DNA from 3 places in the Bacillus sp. FSL H8-0534 genome. Region 1 is predicted to be linked to each of the others. Evidence: riboswitches for the same ligand, from Rfam matches in the RefSeq annotation. Region 1 holds a riboswitch; each other region holds the start of a gene.
The links. Region 1 has a riboswitch for cyclic di-AMP ahead of MHH71_RS12110 (hypothetical protein). Riboswitches for the same ligand answer to the same signal wherever they lie in the genome.
Positions count from the first base shown of each region.

Region 1 (2,272 bases):
TGGAAATATTTATGAACAATTTATGAATGTAAATATACTCCTCTATATTTAACTTGTAAAGAGTAAAATTACCTAAAATAAGAAAATATTTCATCATTTAAACGCTTACATTGATTAAGATTAATATTTTATCATCTGTTTCCTTGTCTTTTCTTTCTTTTTCATCAAAATCGATTTTTAATATGAAATAAAAAAAGAGAATGAATTTGAGTACCGTTTTAATAGTACCTTGAATTCATTCCCTTTTTGCATTATAAAAATGAACGCAAGTTTCTCCCACGAATATAGACTCGTGTTAGTTCCACATGCAACATTTCATACGCAATAATATCCGTTTCTAAATACAAACTCTCTTCTGATGGCAATATCATATATGGTTTTGGAAACATAGAATCCATTGCTAATTCTTGAACTCGCTCTACTGATACTGCCCAACGATACGCTATATCCTCGCGTAATAACACCTTCATCATCACTTCCCCCGCCCTATTCAAAAAATAAAAAAGAAATGTTATCACAATTTGTAAACACTACAAATGTAGCTCCAATTGTTTGATAGAGCCTTACTGGATATCTTTTATTTCTTGTGACAACTGTAATAGGTGCTTGAAAAGAAAATCGAATACGCTCGGTAAAAAAGCTAACTGTTGGAAGCTCATCTCCTAGCAGGATTACTTTTTTAATCCTCTTGCAAATATTAGTTAAATTCTGCTCACCATTGCAACAATAAGTTGATTCAAATCCACATGCTCGCACTTCAGCCGCTACATGTTCAGTTGCGGTAAAAATAATCATATCTTGTTGAAAAGGCACTAATTCTCGTAAACTGTTTACTTTTTCCTCTTCCCCTACACAAATGAGCGTTACCTCTTTTTCCCCATCCATGTACATCATCCTCCTTAGCATAAAAGAATTCAAATATAGATTGATATTCTCCTATACTAGTCAGACCGATGAAGTGATGTATCCATCCATGCACCATCCTCTCTCAAGACGCTTACGAAGTTAGCTGTCGGATTCGGACTTTGAGAGTAGCCCTACTTTCATCATGAAAGATTCACCCCTAGTGACCATGCACAATTTGGTTCCTCCGCTCCAAATGAATCGGACTCAGCGTTACAAAAAACAGATTCTGGCTGATATAATACTCCTAAATATGGAAAAAGTAAACAATAAAAAAAGCCAGTTATAAAACTGACTTCCCCATCAAAACTTGAATATTTATGCACGGGTTTCTTGACGTTTGCCCCGCATTAACAGGCAGTAAGATCCCCAAAAATGCAGCGAAAGCAAAAGCTACTAGATGGGGAATCAACTGCCTGTAAAAGCCCGATTGGTGAAGGCTAATAATCAGTGGGGGATGAAGCTCTCCACTGATTAAAGTTTCACTTTATATGCAAAATGGTTCGTTGGCCCATGACCACTTCCAATATTCAATTGCTGTTCAATTGCTATGCTAATAAACTTTTTCGCTTCTCGAACCGCTTCTTCGATTGGATACCCATTTGCAAGTCCTGCCGTTACAGCAGATGCAAATGTACAACCGCTACCATGCGTTTGTTTTGAATCAATTCTTTCACTTCTATACTCAATAAATTGTTCACCATCAAATAAGAAATCAATAACTTCATTTCCTTGATAATCCGCATGTCCACCTTTCATAAGAACGTACTTGGCTCCTAATCTATGCAACTCTTTTGCAGCTTCTTTACTATCTTGGATGTTATGAATCTCCATCTCTGTTAATACTTCTGCTTCCGGTACATTCGGAGTCACAACTGTTGCAATTGGTAATAAATATTCCTTTAATGCTTGCACAGCTTCTTGTTGTAACAATGATGCTCCACCTTTTGCAATCATAACAGGATCTAGTACAATATTATTCCAGCCAAACTTTTTAATATTTTCTGCAACGACCTTAATAATTTCACTACTAAATAGCATGCCAAGCTTAACAGCATCTGGTGTTAAATCAGCACCAATTGAATTTAATTGCTCCTGAACCCCTTCAAGTGTAACAGGATATACTCCTTGCACACCAAGTGTGTTTTGAGCTGTAATAGCTGTAATAGCTGTCATTCCATATACACCAAGCTCTTGAAATGTTTTTAAATCTGCTTGAATACCTGCACCACCGCCGCTATCTGATCCAGCAATTGTTAAAGCTTTATTCACTTTCATCTCACTCATCCTTTTCTATCCAAAATAGCGATGATAAATCGTTTTTGCTTCTACTATATCTTTTGTTCCATGCACAAGTACGCGTCCATCT
Region 1 is NZ_JBBOUC010000001.1:2,355,008-2,357,279, forward strand. Features, by position in the region: gene MHH71_RS12105 (hypothetical protein) at 252-473, opposite strand; gene MHH71_RS12110 (hypothetical protein) at 487-885, opposite strand; cyclic di-AMP (ydaO/yuaA leader) riboswitch at 979-1,126, opposite strand; gene thiD (bifunctional hydroxymethylpyrimidine kinase/phosphomethylpyrimidine kinase) at 1,378-2,190, opposite strand; gene MHH71_RS12120 (thiazole biosynthesis adenylyltransferase ThiF) at 2,197-2,272, opposite strand, start outside.

Region 2 (2,272 bases), 980 kb from region 1:
AATATGGATATCATGTGTTGTATTAACACCACCTGTTCCAGAGGCACTTGTAACAGTTGCATATAAAGCAGAAGAGATGACGCCAAGACGAGTTTCTTTCCCTTCCATATTTCCTTGTGAACTTTCTATCCCTAATTGATTTAACAATGGATTCCCCTTCAATTCAGATATAGCAAGCGTACAAAATCCGATAATCAAAAGAATGAACATTGATATAAAAAACATTCTACCTTGTTTCCGATTGCCAACCATTCTTCCGTATACAAATGGAAAAGCCATCGGAATTAACATTTGTAACATCATTTGTAGCACGTTACTTATCATATTGGGATTTTCAAAAGGATGCGCAGAAACTGTTCCCAAAAAACCTCCTCCATTGTCACCAAGTTCTTTAATAGAAAGCAAAGACGCTACCGGTCCACGAGGAATTTCTTGTGCCGTTCCTTCCAACGTTTTCACAACAATTGTTGGATCCAGTGTTTGCGGTGTCCCTAAAACCACAAATATCAATGATGCCACAAATGAAATTGGCAATAATACTCTTGTAATTGCTTGTACAAAATCAACAAAGAAGTTTCCTATTCTTTTCCCCGCTAGTACACGAATAAACGTAATACCAATTGACAATGAAGTTGCAGGTGCCGCAAACATCATAAATGTCACACCTACCATTTGAGAGAAATATGATAAACTACTTTCTCCCCCATAGTGTTGTAAATTCGCATTCGTCATAAATGTAATTGCTGTATGAAATGCTAATGTTGGTTCTAATCCTAAAAAGTGATTCGGGTTTAATGGAAGAATCCCTTGTAATCGAAATATCGAATATACAACCAAGATACAGAAAAAATTTGTGCTCATTAAGCAAAACATATATTGTTTCCAAGTCTGACTATGCCCTTTAATCCCAGCAATTTTAAATAAGATGTTTTCCAGTGGGCCAAATACCTTTTGAAATGGTTCCTTACGCTGAAAAGCATTGTATATATAGTCTCCCATCGGTTTTGCAACAATTACGAATAGGCCAATTGTAATTAGACTTGTAAGCCAGTTCATCCTCTTTCCCCTCTCTGTTTCCATTACACTCAAAAACAAATGTTATATTTTACCATCAAGAGAATAAAAAGAAAACACCAGGTTGCACCTAGTGTTTTTTACACACACAAGCCCCCCTCTCAAAACGCTGACGAGGTTAGCTGTCGGATTCGGGCCTTGAGAGTAGCCCTACCTATAAAAGGATTCACCCCTAGTGACAATGCACAAATTTGGTTCCCCCGCTCCTGAAGTGGATTAAGCGATTTATTATTTGGCTGTAAAATCTACATTGAGCTATTCTGATTGTTAATATACTCCTCTAAATGATAGTTGTAAAGAGAGAGAAAACAAAAAAGAAGGAATCTTCTCACAATAAACTCCCAATACATATGAATAATGCTAATCTCTATAAATATAGTAGCACATGAAATAGTGAAAAATGATATCATTGGAAATCACCCACTTCCATTTCCTATCCCTATGAGAAGCTTTGTAACCTTTATCCCCCTCTTACTTCTCAATTAATTGTTTGAATTTCTTTTCCAACTGATCCGGAGGTAATACTCCACGCGCTTGATCTACAATAATCCCATCTTTATCAACAAAAAACGTTGTTGGCAGTGAAACAATTTTATAATCAAGTCCCGCCACCCCATCCATATCTAATAAAATTGGGAACTTAAATCCAAAACGATCTGCAAACGCCTTTGCTTCTTGTACTGCATCTCCAATCGTTGCATTCACCGCAAAAATTTCGATTTCACCTTTATATTTATCGTAAAGACGAACTAAGTCCGGCGCTTCCATTTCACATGGTCCACACCATGACGCCCAGAAATTGATAACATACGGTTTTCCTTTTGCATCATTTAATGAATAAAGCTTTCCGTCTAATCCTTTTAGTGTGATTTTCGGCGCCTTAAATCCTACTTGAGGTAATACTTCTTTCTCTTGCAGTGCTGCTTGTTTTGCTTTCCGTTCTTTTTCTTCTTGCTTGGAATTATAAAAGTTAACTCCAGCCCAAATAAGTGCTCCAGCTAGTATAATTACAATTAATTTTTTCACTATTTTTCCTCCCATTATCGAGTTCACTTTTTATTTAACTTCGGTATATCACACACCTTTCCTTTATTCATTCATACTTTTTACTTTTCATCTTTTGTTGCAGAAGGAAAGCCACTCTCCTGTAGCGAAATTTTATCAATAATAAAAATCTATTAGGTGGTGCTTCATTATG
Region 2 is NZ_JBBOUC010000001.1:1,379,439-1,381,710, forward strand. Features, by position in the region: partial or broken gene MHH71_RS07170 (potassium-transporting ATPase subunit KdpA) at 10-1,056, opposite strand; cyclic di-AMP (ydaO/yuaA leader) riboswitch at 1,166-1,307, opposite strand; gene MHH71_RS07175 (TlpA family protein disulfide reductase) at 1,546-2,100, opposite strand; gene MHH71_RS07180 (Type 1 glutamine amidotransferase-like domain-containing protein) at 2,270-2,272, shown strand, end outside.
Region 2: it holds a riboswitch for cyclic di-AMP, as region 1 does, so the genes downstream of both, MHH71_RS07170 (potassium-transporting ATPase subunit KdpA) here and MHH71_RS12110 (hypothetical protein) in region 1, are expected to answer to the same signal.

Region 3 (2,272 bases), 1.1 Mb from region 1:
TTGTGAAAACTTAGTTAAAAAGAACATACTCATAACTATAAAACTAATAATAGCACCCGTTAAATTAATCGTTAATTTTAAAATCCATCCTTGAGGCTTTTCACGAATCCATTTTACCACCATTCCAGACTGGGACAACGTAAATGGAATAAACACGCCTACTGCATAAAGTGGAATGAGATGTTCTGTTTGCCCTTGGAAAGCAATAATTAAAAGAATTGAAGCAATTCCAAGTATGATAATTCCATTTGAATACCCTAATCGGTCTCCTCTAACTGTAAACATTCTAGGTATAAACTTATCTTTTGCAAGATTAACTGCTAATAAAGGAAAAGCAGAATAACCAGTATTAGCAGCAAGTATTAATATCAACGCTGTTGTTCCTTGAATAAAGAAATACATGAAGTTCCGTCCAAATGTTTCTTCGGCAATTTGTGAAACAACTGTTACCTCTCCACTTGGAGTAATACCATAATAGTAAGCTAAATATACGATTCCTGAAAATAACACTGCAAGTAAGGAGCCCATCGCAAGTAACGTTTTAGCAGCATTTTTAGGAGCCGGATCTTTAAAGTTTGGAATCGCATTGGAAATGGCTTCAACACCTGTCAAAGCAGAACTACCTGATGCAAATGCTTTTAAAAGTAAAAACAAACTAACCCCTGCTACTGGTGTACCAATTGGTGTATGCAAATTAGGTGAGACTTCACCTGTTACAATGTTGTATATACCTACACCGATTAATATAAATAACGCTAAAACAAATAAATAAACGGGATAAGCTAAAATAGAAGCTGATTCCGTTACTCCTCTTAAGTTCAAAATTGTAATAAATAATACAAAGATAATAGCAATAATTACATTATGAGCATGTAAGCTAGGAAAAGCAGATGTAATAGCATCTGTACCTGCAGATACACTTACTGCCACCGTTAAAATGTAGTCTACTAATAAGGAACCTCCAGCTATTAATCCTGGATTAACACCTAAATTTTCTTTTGATACTACATATGCTCCCCCGCCATGAGGATAGGCAAAAATAATTTGTCTATAAGACAAAATTAGAGCTGTTAGCAAAACTAAGACTCCTATTGCGATTGGAATAGAATACCAAAATGCTAACGCCCCCACCGTAGATAGAGCAATCAATATTTGCTCCGGACCATAGGCAACCGATGATAATGCGTCAGAAGATAGAATCGCTAACGCTTTCGTTTTATTAAGCTTTTGCTCTCCTAATTCGGTTGATTTTAAGGGTCTTCCAATTAAAAACCTCTTTATAGTTGAAACCACTGCTGTCCACTCTCCAATAACTTTGTACGTACATTTCTCTTTTAGTCAAATTAATACGCTATTTTTCAGAAAACAAAAAATGTCTACAAGCCATAACAAATAGACTTGTAGACATTAATTTTTTTGTCGCACAAGCTCCACCTTCCTTCTCATATAACGCTTACGAGGTTAGCTGTCGGATTCGGGCCTGTGAGTAGCCCTACCTCTTTTGCAAGGATTCACCCCTTGGATTATGTATCAATCCATAAAAACGGTTCCCCCGTACCATCAGGTTTCAGCGATTTAGAAATTCGAAACTGTCGATTATCATACTCCCTTATTTAGAAAAAGTAAACAAAAATTTTTAAACAATGGCTTAAATTTTTAGAAATAGAAAAATTGTGATGATTATATAGGGTATTACTTCGTGAATGAATATAATGCATCATATAAAATTAGCTTTTGAAGTTTTTGCACCACAATCAAATTATTTATATATACGCTATCTATTAATGAATAGACTTCACCTTTTTTCAACTACAGTATACATATATCTAGACCCATCGATTACTTCTATCAGTTCCCCTATTAATACTCTTATTGTTCGAAATATTAAATCTAAAACCCGTTTTATTTGTAGGATTTCCTTACTTTTTGTCGAATATATTCAATGGGAGGAGGAATATTACATGATTTTCAAAGGATTCTTCATTAATCTATCTATTTTTGCTTTCCTAGTTAGCTCAGCTATATTCATTCGGGTGTTGATTTTGAATATTAATTCTAAATTAAACCGGCTATACGGAGGAGTAGTTGCCGGTATCATAGCTGCTATTCTGATGGTCTTTAATTTTAAGCACATGGGATTGTTTTATGATCTCCGAATGGCTCCTCTTATAATTTCGTACATTTATTTTGGTCGTACGGCCGGTTGGATTACAATAACATTTATTATAATTATGCGCATTTTCTATCTTGGTGGTAATTGGGGACCATCTTT
Region 3 is NZ_JBBOUC010000001.1:1,209,547-1,211,818, forward strand. Features, by position in the region: gene MHH71_RS06290 (APC family permease) at 1-1,293, opposite strand, end outside; cyclic di-AMP (ydaO/yuaA leader) riboswitch at 1,435-1,583, opposite strand; gene MHH71_RS06295 (PAS domain S-box protein) at 1,962-2,272, shown strand, end outside.
Region 3: it holds a riboswitch for cyclic di-AMP, as region 1 does, so the genes downstream of both, MHH71_RS06290 (APC family permease) here and MHH71_RS12110 (hypothetical protein) in region 1, are expected to answer to the same signal.